2 regions of the Polaromonas sp. P4_F9 genome follow, and region 2 is predicted to be linked to the other one. Evidence: predicted binding sites of a transcription regulator. Region 2 holds the regulator's gene; the other holds the start of a gene.
The links. Region 2 encodes LexA, which represses DNA repair genes until DNA is damaged. Its sites were predicted from a motif close to ACTGTATNNNNATACAGT; they were not measured.
Positions count from the first base shown of each region.

Region 1: the regulator LexA is predicted to act here: its motif matches at 2,111-2,128, upstream of AC1DUB_RS26460 (PA0069 family radical SAM protein).

Region 1 covers NZ_JBFUJT010000048.1:458-7,342, reverse strand. The annotation lists gene AC1DUB_RS26470 (L,D-transpeptidase family protein) at 1-321, opposite strand, end outside; gene AC1DUB_RS26465 (GNAT family N-acetyltransferase) at 381-704, opposite strand; gene AC1DUB_RS26460 (PA0069 family radical SAM protein) at 944-2,041, opposite strand; gene AC1DUB_RS26455 (hypothetical protein) at 2,212-2,478, shown strand; gene AC1DUB_RS26450 (DOPA 4,5-dioxygenase family protein) at 2,551-2,898, shown strand; gene AC1DUB_RS26445 (acyltransferase family protein) at 3,133-4,218, opposite strand; gene AC1DUB_RS26440 (NAD(P)H-dependent flavin oxidoreductase) at 4,255-5,208, opposite strand; gene AC1DUB_RS26435 (acyl-CoA dehydrogenase C-terminal domain-containing protein) at 5,336-6,885, opposite strand, start outside.
Region 2 covers NZ_JBFUJT010000022.1:10,169-20,210, reverse strand. The annotation lists gene lpxK (tetraacyldisaccharide 4'-kinase) at 1-659, shown strand, start outside; gene AC1DUB_RS18665 (Trm112 family protein) at 640-822, shown strand; gene kdsB (3-deoxy-manno-octulosonate cytidylyltransferase) at 851-1,618, shown strand; gene adk (adenylate kinase) at 1,812-2,468, shown strand; gene AC1DUB_RS18650 (asparaginase) at 2,534-3,484, opposite strand; gene lexA (transcriptional repressor LexA) at 3,670-4,374, shown strand; gene AC1DUB_RS18640 (hypothetical protein) at 4,525-4,893, shown strand; gene AC1DUB_RS18635 (D-2-hydroxyacid dehydrogenase family protein) at 5,084-6,091, shown strand; gene AC1DUB_RS18630 (3-hydroxyacyl-CoA dehydrogenase) at 6,327-7,844, shown strand; gene AC1DUB_RS18625 (oxepin-CoA hydrolase, alternative type) at 8,007-8,786, shown strand; gene AC1DUB_RS18620 (Crp/Fnr family transcriptional regulator) at 9,083-9,808, shown strand; gene AC1DUB_RS18615 (phosphotransferase family protein) at 9,813-10,042, shown strand, end outside.

The sequences.
Region 1 (6,885 bases), on a different contig from region 2:
AAAGCGGTTCTTGCCCGGCTCGCGGCCGCAGAGCCAGAGAATGCGGGTCAGGATCCAGTCCCTGTCCGGATTCGCCTCGGCCAGCCCCGCTGAAAACATCTCCCCCGTGGGTCTGCGTGCGACAAAAACCGTCCCTGCCTCGCAGCCCGCGCCTATCTTTGCCCGAATGACGTGAGCGCCCCGCGGCGTGCAGGCGCTGCCTTCCAGTTCGCCGGGGCCGTTCCTGGCGGTCGATACCGGATACGCGCGCACAAGCACGCCGCCACAGTAGAGGCGCAGTGCCTGGTCGTGAAGGCTGACAAGGATTCGAATGCTCTCCACGTCTCGTGTCACATCACAACATGCGCCAGCTTGTCGGGGTACTGCCCGGCAATGCGCTTTCAGGTTTCATTGAGCAAACCGTCCTTGAGCGCCTGTTCCTGGTTCGCAAAAATGGCCATGGCCGTCGCCATGCGCCTGAAACCGAGCTTGCGATAAAAGGGCTCCTTGCCCGGCACTGCGTACAGGATGATTTTCTTGTGGCCTTTGGAAAGCCGCACCAGCGCCGCAACCATCTCTTTGCCCAAGCCGGAACCCTGCCGCTCCGGCGCCACCGCGATGTCGCAGATGTAAGAGCAGTCCTTGCCGTCCGCCACGGCGCGGCCGGCGGCAATCAGCGTGCCGGCGTCATACACAAAGCACTTGAACATGCTGTTGGAAAACACGACCTAAAGGTCGGCCGGCTGCTTGTCGCCCAGAGGCGCCACCCGGTAAAGGTTGGAGAGCGCTTCCCAGTCCTCCCCAAGCATGCCTTCCGATGAATACTTCCACTCGAGCGCCAAGGTGAACTCCTCTTACTTTCAAACGGTATGGCGTGACCTGCAGGCCAGGTCGGCCAAACACACGCTGCTTTTTAGACCCTTTTTGGACTATAGCCCGCGCACCGAATTGCCGGCGAGCCGCCTCAAAACAGGCTGCCCTGCCCCGCCGCCCCCGGCGGCCTGAACTGGCTCAAATCCAGTTCAATGCGCTGGCGGTTAAAGCCCAGCCGGCCGCAGGTTTTCTCAAAACGCTGGCGTATCAGGTCGGCCCACAGGCCCGCACCCTTCATGCGCGAAGCAAAATCGCTGTCATAGTCCTTGCCGCCGCGCATCTCGTGGATGCGCGCCATGATGCGCGCAGCGCGCTGCGGGTAGTGCAACTCCAGCCACTCCTTGAAGATAGGCGCGACCTCCCAGGGCAGGCGAATGACGGTGTAGAACGCCGTGCGCGCGCCCGCATCCCAGGCGGCCGTGAGCACCTGCTCCATGTCGTCATTGACAAAGGGAATCTGCGGCGCCACGCTCACGCCCACCGGCACGCCTTCGGCGGCGAGCCTCTCGATGGTCCGCAGCCGGCGGTGTGGCGCTGCGGCGCGCGGCTCCAGCTTGCGTGCCAGTTCGCCGTCCAGCGTGGTGATGGTCACATAGACGGCAGCCAGCCGATCGGCCGCCATGGGCACGATCAAATCGAGGTCGCGTTCGACACCGCTGGATTTGGTGACCAGTGAAAACGGATGGCGCGCCTCCTGCAGGACTTCGATCACGCCTCGTGTGAGCCGCAGTTCGCGCTCCACGGGCTGGTAGCAGTCTGTCGCCGAACCGATGTTGAGCAGTTTGGGCACGTAGCTTCGTTTGCCGAGGTCGGCGCGCAGCACCGCGGCAATGTTGCGCTTGGCAATGATCTTCGTCTCAAAGTCCAGGCCGGGCGAAAGGTTGAGATAGCTGTGCGTGGGCCGCGCATAGCAATAGACGCAGCCATGCTCGCAGCCCCGGTAGGGGTTCAGGCCGTAGTCGAAGAAGATGTCGGGAGAGTCGTTGTGCGAAATGGCGCTGCGGGCGTCTTCCATCATCACTTCCGTCTCAATACGCGGAACCTCGCCGATCACATCGCCCGTCACATCTTGCAGGGTGCCCCAGCCATCGTCGTAGGCCTCGCGCGCATTTTTCTCGAACCGGTGTGCAATGCGCGTGGCGCTGCCCCGGCCCTTGATGGCATGGAGGGGGATTTTGACCTCGGTCATGGGACTCAAACGGCCTGGCTGGCCGTGCTTTTGGTGTCAATAAACAAGAACTTGGGTAGCTGGATAAATACTGTGTTTATGTACAGTATATTGAATACTCCGCCATCCGGCAAGCGGCCTGCAGCCCGCCTGGCACGGTTTCATAATGCTGATTTGTACCGGAGGTTCACATGGCTCATGTACTGGCAAAACTGCGCGGCGCCCGACTGGCGGATGTGAAGGCGCAGCTCGACAAGGATGCAGCCAGCCATGCCGAGCAGGGCATGTACCTGGAGCACCTTTGGCAAAATGCCGAAGATCCCGCCGAGGTTTTGTTTCTTTTTCAAGTGACGGACCTCGACCACTGCCGGCAACTCGTGAAAAAAACCCACGCGCAGGCCCGGCAGCAAGATCCGTCCGCGCACCTGCCCGAGATGACCTTTCTGGCGGGCCTGTAAACCCCGCGGTCGCGGCGGGGAAAACGGATGACAGGACAATCGCCCATGCATTCACTTTCGGCCATCCATCCCATGACCAAGCGCCCCGAAAACGTCCACGACCGCTACCACGCCCATGTTTATTTTGGCCCCGCCACCGTGGCGCAGGCCTGCGCGTTGTGCGAGCAGGCAGGTGAGCTGTTCGGGGTGGCTGTCGGCCGTGTGCATGAACGTGAGATTGGGCCGCACCCGCACTGGAGCTGCCAGCTGGCATTTGACCGCGTCCAGTTTGAGCGCCTGATCCCGTGGCTGGAGCAACACCGCAACGGGCTTGATGTGTTCGTGCATGGCGTCACGGGCGATAACCTGGCCGATCACACGACCCATGCCTCCTGGCTGGGCGAGCCCTCTGAATTGAAGCTGGACATGTTCAGGCGTTGAGCGGAAGGCCTGAAACGCTATTGATTTGATTGCGGACCTGGACGGGGCGAAGAGCCGCAGTGTCTCACTGCAACACGTGGGGCTGGGATGGCGGCTGCGACAGATGCGAAAGACTGCGGTTTTTTATACACCGCGGGCCCTCACCCCAACCCTCTCCCAAAGGGCGAGGGAGCAAGAAAGGCACAGCGCACGCACTGAGTTGAGGAGTGACAACAAAATCCTCAGGTGCGGGTATCACGGCGAGAGAAGTCGCGCCTTGGCCGCGCTGCGTGCAGGCAATTGCCGGGATTCAACGCTTCTGTAAAGCACCGCGCCCGCCAGCAGGGACAGCAGGAAGGCGGCCAGCAAGCCCAGCGCGTTGGCAATCAATTGGGTGGGCCAGAAAAAACCCACGACGGCATTGACCAGCAGGCACACCGGGAAGTGAATCAGAAACACGAAGTACGAGATCTGGCCGAGTTTCACCAGCCAGCGGGGCTCCCGCCATTGCCGTGCGACAGCGCTTTTTTGTAGCCACACCAGGCCCAACGCCACCACCAGCGCCAGGGCAATCCGGCCCCTGAAATCAAGCAGCAAAGCCGCCACACCGAACAGGGCAATGGCCAGCAGCCACTGCACCCGTTGGGCCTTGCCTGCCGCCCGCGACGCCCAGAAAGCCAGCATACCCAGGGCGTAAGAGCCGAGAAAATACAGCGCTGTGACGTCCAGCCCGGAATGGCGATTGAAGAAGAACAGCGATGCCGCGGCCAGCGACAGCATCAGGCCCACGCCGAGCTGCGCCGGCACCTGCGGCCAGCGCTGCTGCAGCTTGCGTGCGAAAGCAAAAATCATCACGCTGGTGACGAACAGCTGAAAATCGATCGCCACATACCAGACACCGGCCGACAGGGCCTCCTGGCCCAGTACATCCTGCAGCAGCAGTACGTGGGCAACGACCTGCAGCAAAGTCGGCGCAGCAGGCACAGACGGGTGCGCAAACCACGGCCGCACCAGCGCGGCCACCAGCACGCACACGGCAAGCGCCACCAAATAGGGCGGCACCAGCCGGCGGTATCGGCGAAGCATCAGCCGGCCTGGTTGCGTGAAAGCCGCCCCGCCCTCAGGTGCCAGCGAACTGGCAGCCAGAAAGCCGCCCACCACCAGAAACACCTGCACGGCCATGCGGCCATAGTCGTAAAGCCAGCCCGTCAGGCCCGGCACAACGGCATGAACCACGTCCGACATCGGCCCATAAAAAGCCAGATGGTGCCAGACGATGAGGGCGCAGGCGATGCCCTTGAGGGTATCAATACCGTGCAGACGCTGGTCGGTTGAACGCATGAAGGCCGGGATGAACGCCAGCGAGCGTGACGGGGACTAGAGCGCCAGCCGGATGCGCGCGTCTTCGTACTCGCGCTTGAGCTGGGCGACGAAAGCGGCGGCGCTCTGTACTTTGCTGACCGGTCCGATGCCCTGGCCGCAACCCCAGATGTCCTTCCAGGCCTTGGACTTGTCGCCGCCAAAGTTCATCTTGCTCGCATCGCTCTCGGGCAGGTTCGCGGGGTCCATGCCCGCAGCCCGGATCGATGGGGCAAGGTAGTTGCCGTGTACGCCGGTAAAGAGGTTGCTGTAAATAATGTCATCGGAATTTCCTTCGACGATCGCCTGCTTGTAGGCATCGGAGGCGCGGGCTTCTTCCGTGGCGATAAACGCCGAACCGATGTACGCAAAATCGGCGCCCATGGCGCGCGCGGCCAGCACCGCGCCACCGGTGGAGATGGAGCCCGACAGCGCCAGCGGGCCGTCAAACCACTGCCGTATTTCCTGGATCAGGGCGAACGGGCTCTTGACGCCCGCATGACCACCGGCGCCGGCCGCCACGGCAATCAGGCCATCCGCACCTTTTTCAATCGCCTTGCGCGCATGCTTGTTGTTGATGATGTCGTGCAGCACCACACCGCCGTAGCTGTGGGCCGCGGCGTTGATGTCTTCGCGCGCGCCCAGGCTGGTGATGTAGATGGGCACCTTGTACTTCACGCACAGCGCCATGTCGTGCTCCAGCCGGTCGTTGGACTTGTGCACGATCTGGTTGATCGCAAACGGCGCGGCAGGCTTGTCAGGATTCGCCTTGTTATACGCCGCCAGGGTCTCGGTGATCTCCGCCAGCCAGTCCTCGAGCTGCGCGGCAGGACGTGCATTGAGCGCGGGCATGGCGCCCACCACGCCGGCCTTGCATTGCTCGATCACCAGCTTGGGGTTGCTGATGATGAACAGCGGCGAGCCGATGATGGGCAGCGGCAGATTATTCAGCGGCGCGGGAAGTCTGGACATGGCGTCTTTCAACAGGTCAGTGAGGCAGAAATGTTTAAAGATAGTTCTCTGGCCCATTGAAAATGGACGCAGGCAGCTATCACATTAATAGCGTAATGCCGTAATAGCGATTGAGGTGATTGAGGTTTTAAAACGCTTCCAGCGCCAGCGCAGTCACGCAGTCCGCACCTTCCACAATGCTGTCGCGCACACCCGGAGCCTTGGTCAGCAGGTGGTCGGCGTAAAAACGGGCGGTGGTGATCTTGGCCTTCATGAAATCGGCGTCCACTCCCTGGGCAAGCTGCTCCTGGGCCACCAGCAGCGAACGTGCCATCTGCCAGCCGGCCACCACATTGCCTGCCAGCATGAGGTAGGGAACGCTACCGGCAAAAACAGCGTTCGGGCTGGCCTTGGTGTTGCCCGCGACAAACTCGACCACATCCACAAATGCTTCCCGGGCGGCCTTCAGTCGCCTGGCCACCGCCACCGCGTCGGCATTGCCCTGCCGGATCAGTTCGTTTTCGGTCGCTTCAATCTGCTTGGCAATCGCCTTGGCTGTCTGGCCGCCATCGCGCGAAGTCTTGCGGCCAATCAGGTCGTTGGCCTGGATGGCCGTCGTGCCTTCGTAAATCGTCAGGATTTTTGCATCGCGCATGTACTGTGCGGCGCCGGTTTCCTCGATGAAACCCATGCCGCCGTGGACCTGCACGCCCAGCGAGGTAACTTCCAGGCTCATCTCGGTGCTGTAGCCCTTGACCAGCGGCACCATGAACTCGTAGAAGGCCTGGTTTTGCTTGCGCACCTCGGCATCAGGATGGTGGTGCGATGCATCGTAGGCCGCTGCGGCGCTAGCGGCCATGGCGCGGCACCCTTCGATGTAGGCGCGCATGGTCATCAGCATGCGTTTGACGTCGGGATGATGAATGATGGGCGCGCTGGCCTTGATCGATCCGTCAACGGGGCGGCTCTGCACCCGCTCCCGGGCAAAGCTCACCGCCTTCTGGTAGGCACGCTCGGCCACGGCAATGCCCTGCATGCCGACGGCATAGCGCGCCGCATTCATCATGATGAACATGTACTCAAGCCCGCGGTTTTCTTCACCGACGAGGTAGCCGACGGCGCCGCCGTGGTCGCCATACTGCAGCACCGCTGTGGGCGAGGCCTTGATGCCCAGCTTGTGCTCGATGCTGACGCAATGCACGTCGTTGCGCGCACCCAGCGAGCCGTCTTTATTGACCAGGAACTTGGGCACGACAAACAGGCTGATGCCCTTCACGCCCTCGGGAGCGCCGGTCACGCGCGCCAGCACCAGGTGCACGATGTTCTCGGCCATGTCGTGCTCACCATAAGTGATGAATATCTTGGTGCCGAACACCTTGTAGATGCCATCGGGCTGCGGTTCGGCGCGGCTGCGCACCATGGCGAGGTCAGAGCCCGCCTGCGGCTCGGTCAGGTTCATGGTGCCGGTCCACTGTCCGCTGACCAGCTTTTCAAGGTAGGTCGCCTTCAACTCATCGGAGCCGGCTGTCAGCAGGGCTTCGATGGCGCCGTCACTGAGCAGCGGGCACAAGGCAAAACTCATGTTGGCCGAATTGAGCATCTCGCCACAGGCCGCACCTATGGTCTTGGGCAGGCCCTGGCCGCCATACTCGGCCGGATGCTGCAGGCCCTGCCAGCCACCTTCCGCGTATTGCTTGA
Region 2 (10,042 bases):
TGGCAAAAAAAAGGACGGATGCCGTGCGCCTGCTGCTGGCGGCATACCCCTCCACGGCCGTCGTGGTGTGCGACGACGGCTTGCAGCACTACGCCCTTCAGCGGGATATTGAAATTGCCGTGTTTGATGACCGGGGGGTCGGCAACGGCTGGTTGCTGCCGGCCGGCCCGCTGCGCGAACCGTGGCCAGAGCGCCGGCAACAAGGCCTGAACCTGGTGCTGCACACCGGCCTGAAGCCAGCCTTTGAAGGATTCACCTCCAGCCGGCAACTGGCCGACCATGCCATTGCGGCCGACGGCAGCCAGATCGCCTTGGCCGCGCTGCAGGGCAGGCCCCTTGTGGCACTGGCCGGTATTGCCAATCCCGAAGCCTTTTTTGCCATGCTCAGGGCGCGCGGCCTGGTACTGGAGCAGACCCTGTCATTGCCCGACCATCACGACTTTGGCGCCGATGATCTCGCGGCTTGCGCAGGCAAGACAGTCCTGTGCACCGAGAAGGATGCGGTCAAACTGTTTGGCAAGCCGGGCCTGGCGCCATTACACCTTTTGGCCATTCCGCTGGTGTTTTCGCCCGAACCGGCCTTTTTTGGGGCGCTTGATGCACTGTTGGCGCCCCTGCTTTCTCAATTACCATCAAGCCATGGATACCAAACTGCTTGAACTGCTGGTCTGCCCCGTGACGAAGGGCCCCCTGGTCTACGACCGGGAAAAACAGGAACTCATCTCCCGCAGCGCACGGCTGGCCTACCCGGTGCGTGACGGACTGCCCGTGCTGCTGGAAAATGAAGCCCGAACCCTGACCGACGAGGAGCTGGGACTGTGACGGTTGCCAATTTCCTGCCCGCATGAGCATGAGTTTCACCGTCCTCATCCCGGCCCGCCTGGCCTCTACGCGCCTGCCCAACAAACCCCTGGCCGACATCGGTGGCACACCCATGGTGGTGCGGGTGGCGCAGCGTGCCATGCAAAGTACCGCCGCCAGCACGGTGGTCGCCACCGACAGCGCCGACATCATCGAAAAATGCAAAGCGTTCGGCATTGCCGCGGTCCTGACGCGTGCCGACCACCCCAGCGGCAGCGACCGGCTGGCGGAAGCCTGCACCGCGCTCGGCCTGGCTGACGATGACATCGTCGTGAACGTGCAGGGTGATGAGCCCCTGATCGACCCGGCCCTCATCGACGCCGTGGCGCACCTGCTCAATGAACGACCTGACTGCGCCATGAGCACGGCAGCGCATTCGATTGACCAGATGGCTGACCTGCTCAATCCCAATATCGTCAAGGTGGTGCTGGATGCGCGGCAGACTGCGCTGTACTTCAGCCGCTCGCCGATTCCCGCGGCACGCGACTTCGCCGGCAAACCTTGGTGGGAAGATGGCGAAAAGGGCAGCAAACTGCCCAAACCGCTGCGCCACGTCGGCATTTATGGCTACCGCGTCGGCTTTCTGCGGCAGTTTCCCACCCTGCCCCAGGCTCCGCTAGAGCAACTGGAGTCACTGGAACAATTGCGCGCCCTCTGGCATGGGTACCGGATTGCCGTGCACATTACCGATAAGGCACCGGGCCTGGGTGTGGATACGCCGGAAGATCTGGCCAGGGCACGCGAGCTCTTTTCATAGCGGCCAGCCAGCTCACCCCGGCGTCTGTGTAAGCTGCCGTCAGGGGTGTACATGCTATCCTTGTACAAAAAGCAGGGGTGAGGTTTGCATGACGTGCTGGCAGCCCTCAACACCTGTCAAGCAGCCCATGGAGATACCGGCGCGCCGAACTCCCGGGTTGACTTCCTGAATTCATAAAAATCCGAGGACATCCATGAGACTGATTTTGTTAGGCGCGCCTGGCGCGGGCAAGGGGACGCAAGCGACCTTCATCTGCCAAAAATACGGCATCCCCCAGATTTCCACCGGTGACATGCTGCGTGCAGCCGTCAAGGCAGGAACCCCGCTAGGCATTGAAGCCAAAAAAGTCATGGACGCTGGCGCGCTCGTGAGCGATGACCTGATCATCAACCTGGTGAAGGAACGCATCGCCCAGCCCGACTGCGCCAATGGCTTCCTGTTTGACGGTTTTCCCCGCACTATTCCACAAGCCGACGCCATGAAAGCTGCCGGCGTGAAGATTGACTATGTGCTTGAAATCGATGTGCCTTTTGAAGCCATCATCGAGCGCATGAGCGGGCGCCGCTCGCACACGGCCTCGGGCCGCACCTACCACGTGAAATACAACCCGCCCAAAGTCGAAGGCAAGGATGATGTCACCGGTGAGCCGCTGATCCAGCGCGAAGACGACAAGGAAGAGACCGTGCGCAAGCGGCTGGAGGTTTACAGCGCGCAAACCCGCCCACTGGTGGAGTACTACTCAAGCTGGGCGAAAACTTCGCCCCACGCCGCCCCCAAATACCGCGCGATCAGCGGCATGGGCGGTGTCGATGAAATCACGGAAAGAGCCTTCAAGGCCCTGTCGAGCTGAGACGGCCGGCCCAAGCCTCATCGGGCCGTTCTCCTGCGTTCTTCTGAACGGCATGCAACCGGGCCTCAGCTCAGCAGTCGGAGCATCAGGTCTACCCGCGCCTTCACCGGGCTGAGCCCCTTTGAATCGGGAATGAGATCCCCCGGTTTGGGCAGCACCTGGCCGTTGGGGCAGCGCGTGGCGCGAACCACTGTGACGCCACTGGCCTGTGCCTTGAGCAAAGCAGCCTCCAGCGCATGATGGATGGTGCCGTTGCCCGTTGTGGCGACGACCAGGCCCTGCACGCCCCGCGACATCAGGGCTTCCACCACTGCGCCACTGGCACCGGCATGGCTCATGACGATCTCAACATGCGGCCAGTCAGCCTCGCTGCCCAAGGCCGTTATTGTTTTCAGGGTGTCCGGTGCCCGGTTTTCGTCTGCTTCAGGCCAACTCCTCAATAACCTCAGGCGCCCCTCTTCGACATAGCCCAGCGGGCCCGCATCACCCGAACTGAAGGCGTCCAGCCGGTAGGGATGTACCTTCTGCACGTCCCGCGCAGTATGGATGGTGCCGGCGCATACGGCCACCACGCCCCTGGCCCCGGTGTGGCGGGCCACGGCCACGGCATCCAGCATGTTCTGCGGGCCGTCCGGTACCAGGGCCGTTGCCGGACGCATGGCACAGGTCAGCACCACCGGCTTGGCGGGGCTGCACACCGCCTGTAAAAAATACGCGGTTTCTTCCAGCGTGTCGGTGCCGTGGACAATGACGATCCCCTCGACATCGGGCTGCGCCAGAAAGTGGTTGACGCGCCCGGCCAGCGTCGCCCACACCGCAAAGCTCATGTCCTTGCTATCGAGCTGCGCAACCTGCTCGGTGACCACAGGGCCGGCTTCGGCCAGCCCGGGAATCGCCGCCACCAGCTGATCAATACCAACCTCTGCGGCGGTGTAGCCGATGTTGTCCGAGGCGGTCGCGGCCCGGCCGGCAATCGTGCCGCCGGTACCCAAAATCACAATGGTTTGACGATTCATAAGAAGGATGAGAAGGGACTTGCGCTCTTTGAAAAACTGGATGAAAATACAGGTACTGGATATTAAAACAGGTAAATACGACAATTAATACGACAAGGTGAATGCAGCAGGCAAGGTACGCGGTCATCCCCAGCGGGCCGGTGCATCCAACCCAATCCAGGCTGACGAATCAAGGAGTCCCGGTCATGAGCATCCTGAACGAATTTCCGCATTTATCCTCCGAAGGTCCCAAGCTCACAGCTCGGCAGCAGCAAATCCTGGAATTGATCCAGAGTGCCATCGCCCGCACCGGCGCTCCGCCAACCCGCGCCGAAATCGCCAACGAATTGGGCTTCAAATCCGCCAACGCCGCTGAAGAGCACCTGCAAGCCCTGGCCCGCAAAGGCGTGATTGAACTGGTCAGCGGCACCTCGCGCGGCATACGCCTGCGCAGCGACACCTTGCGCTCCATCCACGAATCCAGAATCAAACAGTTTTCCCTGCCGTTGCAAAGCCTGGCCCAACTCGCCCTGCCTCTGGTGGGGCGGGTTGCTGCTGGCAGCCCGATTCTCGCGCAGGAACACATCGAGCAGACCTATTATTTTGAAAGCAGCCTGTTTCAGCGGCAACCTGATTACCTGCTCAAGGTGCGCGGCATGAGCATGCGGGATGCCGGCATCATGGACGGCGATCTGCTGGCCGTCAAACAGGCCAAGGAAGCCAGGAACGGCCAAATTGTCGTGGCCCGTATCGGCGATGAAGTGACGGTCAAGCGTTTTCGGCGCACCAAGCATCTGATTGAATTGTTGCCTGAGAACCCGGATTTCAAAACCATTGTGGTCGAGCCCGGCGAACCCTTCGAACTCGAAGGCCTCGCAGTTGGTTTGATCCGCAACACCATGCTCATCTAGCCAACCCCTTTCTGGTCGCGCGACAGGTGGCGGGCGTTTGGTCATTGATTGGCCAACACCCTGGCGTTGCGGCCCCACTGGCGATTTAGCCAGCCCGAAATCCTGCCTGTAAACATTGGGGCGCAAGCCTCTCTAATTCAGGAGTTCATCATGGGAATCGTCAGTTTTTCAAATTCACCCGTATTCTCGGTTTTGCTTGCCCCCATGCAGGCCTTGGCGGCGTGGTTTGTGCCTGCGAAGTCCACTTCAGAGCCGTTTTCCGCCCCGGCCCGCACCCGGTGCGCACCTCACCAGTTGGCCGTGCCCTTCAAGCCCGGCTGCATTCCCTCCCGGCGGCGCGTTGCCGCCGCACATGCCGCGGCAGCAAAAACCTCCGCCACCAGCCGCTTGAAGGTGGTGCGCGAGTTTGACGCGGCCGTCGGCCCCGCTTGCGCTGGCCGCATGGTCATATCCGGTCGCATGTCTGACGTCTGTGCAGAACTCGAGCGCATGGCTCAACGTGAGACCGCAGTCCAGTGAAGCCGGTGCACCTATGACACTTTGAGCCTGCCACGGCGTTAGCCCACGGCTCCGTGGCACCGTGGCGCCGCGCACTCACCGGCCCCTGAACTGCAGGGGCATGGGGGACAGGTTTCCTTCCGATACAAGTTGACGGCTTTCAGGCGCCACGGTTCGGAGGGAAGAAAAATCTTGCAGGCACAATATCGGCATGAATATTGTGATCCTCGATGACTATCAGGATGCCGTGCGAAAACTGAACTGCGCGGCCAAACTGGATGCATACCCTGCCAAGGTCTACACCAACACGGTCAAAGGCATAGGCCAGCTGTCCGTCCGACTCAAGGATGCCGATGTAATCGTGCTGATTCGCGAAAGGACCCAGCTGAACAGGCAGGTAATTGAAAAGCTGCCCAAACTCAAGCTGATTGCCCAGACCGGCCGCGTTGGCAGCCATATTGATATTGCAGCCTGCACCGAGCGCGGCATTGCGGTGGCGGAAGGCATTGGGTCACCGACCGCGCCTGCCGAGTTGACTTGGGCACTGGTGATGGCTGCGATGCGCCGCATTCCCCACTACGTATCACACCTGAAACACGGCGCCTGGCAGCAAGCCGGCCTCAAGGCCGCCTCCATGCCGCCCAATTTTGGCCTTGGCTCAGTTCTCAAGGGCAAGACACTGGGGGTGTGGAGCTACGGCAAGATCGGACAAATCATCGCCGGCTATGGCCGGGCGTTTGGCATGCGCGTGATCGTCTGGGGTCGGGAAGCATCACGCGAGCGGGCGCAGGCTGACGGCTTTGAAATTGCCGACAGCAAAGCCGAATTTTTTGAGCAAAGCGACGTGCTCAGTTTGCATCTGCGTCTGCATGATGAAACACGCGGCATCGTGACCCTCGAAGATTTGTCGCGCATGAAACCAACTGCCTTGCTGGTCAATACCTCGCGGGCCGAGTTGATCGAGCCTGAGGCCCTGATTGCCGCGCTCAACCGCGGACGCCCCGGACTGGCGGCTGTTGATGTCTTTGAGTCCGAACCGATTTTGCAAGGCCACGCACTGCTGCGCCTGGAAAACTGCATTTGCACACCGCACATCGGCTATGTGGAGCAGGACAGTTATGAAATGTATTTCGGGGCGGCCTTTGACAATGTTGTGAACTTCATCAAGGGAACACCGACGAACATCGTCAACCCCGGTGCCCTGCAAGTGCGCCGCTAATTTGCCCTGATGCCGGGTACTGCCAGCACTGGGCCGGCACCGGAGGCCGGAGCCAATGGCCACCAGCCTCAGCCGGAATCCGCTTTTTTCTGTTGCCCGGGTTTCTCCCTCAAGATATCCTGCGGTTGCGCAACCGGCGCATGCCAGAGGCAGTCGCAGCCGGGCACTCCAAATTCTCGCGAACAGGATTGCGGCACAGTTCTGTTCTTTGCGCCCTGCGTAATAATCCTTTTCCATGAAACCAATTTACAAAACCGTTGGCATTGTTGGCACAGGCGCCATGGGCCGTGGCATTGCCCAGATTGCCACGCAAGCCGGGAGCGTCGTCAAGTTGATGGACAACCAGGCGGGTGCGGCAGAAAAGGCGCGGGAGGCCATCTGCGCGCAGTGGGACAAGCTGGTGGAAAAAGGCCGGATGGAAACCACCGCTGCGACCAGCCACAAGGCCAGCCTTCTGACGGCCGGCACGCTGGCCGATCTGGCGGACTGCGATCTGATTGTGGAAGCCATTGTGGAGCGGCTGGACGTCAAGAAAGCCCTGTTCGCCGAACTCGAGACCATCGTGTCGGCGCAAACCGTTCTTGCGACCAACACCTCGTCGCTATCCGTGACCGCCATTGCGGCCGCGCTCAAACACCCGGAACGCTTTGCCGGCTACCACTTTTTCAATCCCGTTCCGCTGATGAAGGTGGTGGAGGTCATCGCCGGCCTGAAAACTGATGCAGCCGTGTGCGGCGCGCTGGCCAGCCATGCCCGCCAGATGGGGCACACGCCGGTACAGGCCCAGGACACTCCCGGCTTCATCGTCAACCATGCGGGGCGGGGCTATGGCACCGAAGCGCTGCGCATCGTCAGCGAGGGCGTGGCTGATTTCGCCACCATAGACCGCATCCTGCGGGACCAGGCCGGCTTCAAGCTGGGCCCCTTCGAGTTGATGGACCTGACCGCGCTGGATGTGTCGCATCCCGTGATGGAGTCCATTTACCACCAGTATTACGAAGAAGCGCGCTACCGCCCCAGCGTCATCACGGCGCAACGGCTGGCGGGCGGCATGCTCGGCCGCAAGACCGGCGAAGGTTTTTACCGTTATGCCGACGGTGTCATGCAGCTTCCGGCCGAAGCACCTGTGCCCCAGGTCGCCGAAATGCCGCCGGTCTGGGTTTCGCCCAGAGCATCCCGACGCTCGGAATTGCTGCAATTGCTGAAAAATCTCGGAGCCAAAATCGAAACGGGCCAGTCCGCGTCGCCCCAGGCCCTGGTGGTGGTGGCGCCCCTGGGGTTTGACATCACCACGGTGGCCGTGGTGGAGCGGCTGGACCCGGCGCGTACCGTGGGTATAGACATGCTGATTGACGATGCGGCGACCCGGCGGCGGGTCCTGGCTACCAACCCGGCCACCCGCACCGACATGCGCGACGCCGCCCATGCCCTGTTCGCCCGGGACGGCAAGGCGGTGAGCGTGATACGGGACAGCGGCGGATTTGTCACGCAGCGCGTCGTGGCCACCATCGTCAACATTGCCAGCGACATCTGCCAGCAAGGCATCTGCAGCCCGAAAGATCTTGAAACCGCCGTGACGCTGGGGCTGGGCTACCCACTCGGGCCGCTCGCCATGGGCGACCGCTACGGGCCCACCAACGTGCTGGAGGTGCTGTTCAACATGCAAACCGTCTATGGCGACCAGCGCTACCGCCCTTCCCCGTGGCTGCGCCGCCGCGGCGCCATTGGCCTGAGCCTGATGCATGAAGAGTGAGACACCCCCTTCGAATGCTCACTTCGTGTAGCACCTTCCCCCCTCCAGGGGGCGGCGCCTGCGGCCTGGCGAAGCCAGTTCCGCGGCCCCCACTGGTAAGTGGACTTGTACGGGGACTCGGTCCCTGCCTATTTCTCATTTCGATGCATTGGAAAAACTGACATGGCAGGCGCAATCAAAGGTACCAGTGAGGGCCAGACCCTTATCCTGACGCTGAGCAACCCCGAGTTCCGCAATGCGCTGGGGCCGGAGATTTATGCCGCAGGCATTGAGGCCCTCAACGCCGCCGAGAACAACCCCGAAATCCGCAGTGTGGTGATCACCGGCGAGGGCGCGGTGTTTTGCGCGGGCGGCAACCTGCAGCGCCTGCAGGCCAACCGGCGCGAGGCACCCGAGGTTCAGGCCCAAAGCATCGAAGGGCTGCACAACTGGATCGACTCGATCCGCACCTATCCCAAGCCCGTGATCGCCGCAGTCGAAGGTGCGGCGGCCGGGGCCGGCTTTTCGCTGGCACTGGCCTGCGACTTTGTCGTCGCCGCAAACAACGCTGTCTTTGTGATGTCCTACAGCACGGTCGGGCTGTCCCCCGACGGTGGCGGCAGCTGGAGCCTGGCGCGCTCTCTGCCGCGCGCCCTTGCCAGCGAGCTGCTCATGGGCGGCGAACGCATCAGCGCCCAGCGCCTGCATGACTTTGGCCTGGTGAACAAGGTCGCATCCGCGGGCGACGCCCTGAATGAAGCGCTCAGGATGGCCGGGCAACTCAATGCGCGGGCGCCCAATGCGCTGGCCAGCATCAAGGAGCTCATCAATGAGGCGTCCTCAAACACCCTGAGCCAGCAACTGGCCTGCGAGCGCGACCATTTCGTGCGCAACCTGCACCACAGCAATGGCGGCGAGGGCATCGCCGCATTCCTGGAAAAGCGCACACCGCAGTACCGCTGAGGAGCCGCCGGTTTTGCTCCGCCAACCGGTGGCGGCAATGCATGACCAGACGGATGGCAAAGCGCAGTGGCAGAACTTGCTTTGCATGGGAAGCGATAGCCCAAAAGATGAGGCTCATCTGCAGCGCGCTCGCCCCACCACACCGGGATCACGGGAGTCTCGGCCGCATCGGGCGTGCCTGGGTGACAGGTTTGAACAGCGAGTTCCTCCGGCGACGCCGAGGTGACAGCGGGGTGGCGCAAGGGGCGTGCCTGGGGTGACAATGGTGGTCTTGTTAGTCACTTAAAAGACAGGCCATGGACGATCCTATTCTTACGATAGATGAAAGAGCGGCCATCAACAGTGGTCGCTGGTTTTCATCACTGTCCCCGTCCCTGAGGCACGACATCCTGCGATGCGCTTACGTCAAACGCTACAAAGACGGCGAATTGATTGCCGCCCGCGGCGATCCGCCGGAAGAATGGATTGCCTGCGCGAAGGGAGCCGTGCGCGTAAGCTCCACCTCCCTCTCGGGCAAGCAGATCACCCTGACCTATGTCGAGCCAGGCATCTGGTTTGGCGACGTGGCGATTTTCGACGGCGACCGCCGCACGCACGACGCGTATGCGCACGGCGACACCACGATCCTGTGCGTGGCCAAGGCCGATTTCAGAAAAATTCTGGCAGCCCATGTGGAGCTCTACGAGGCCATGCTGCGGCTCCATGCACGGCGCCTGCGTCAGCTCTTCGGCCTGGTGGAAGACCTCAATACCCTGCCCCTGCGCGCGCGCCTGGCCAAGCAGCTGTTGCACCTCGTGCGCTGCTACGGCGTGCCCAGCCTGGCCGACGGCCAGGAGATACGCATCGGCCTGCAGCTGGCCCAGGAGGAGTTGGCCCAGTTGCTGGGAGCCTCCCGCCAGCGCGTCAACCAGGAGCTCAAATCCATGGAGCGCGAGGAGGCCATCCGCATCGAGCCAGGGGGCCTGGTGGTGCGCAACCGCGAAGCCCTGATGCGCATCTCCGAAGCCGATATGGACAAATAAGCACATGAGCAATTTCGACCATTTTGTAGGCACCCGGGCCGTTTCCGGGCAGCAGGCCTTTGACATCGACGTCCTCAGCACCTATCTGAAACAGCACCTCGAGGGTTTCGAAGGACCGTTGACCGTCGAGATATTCAAGGGTGGCCAGTCCAACCCGACCTACAAGCTGATCACACCGGGGCGGTCTTACGTCATGCGGGCCAAACCGGGCCCTGTGGCCAGGCTGCTGCCGTC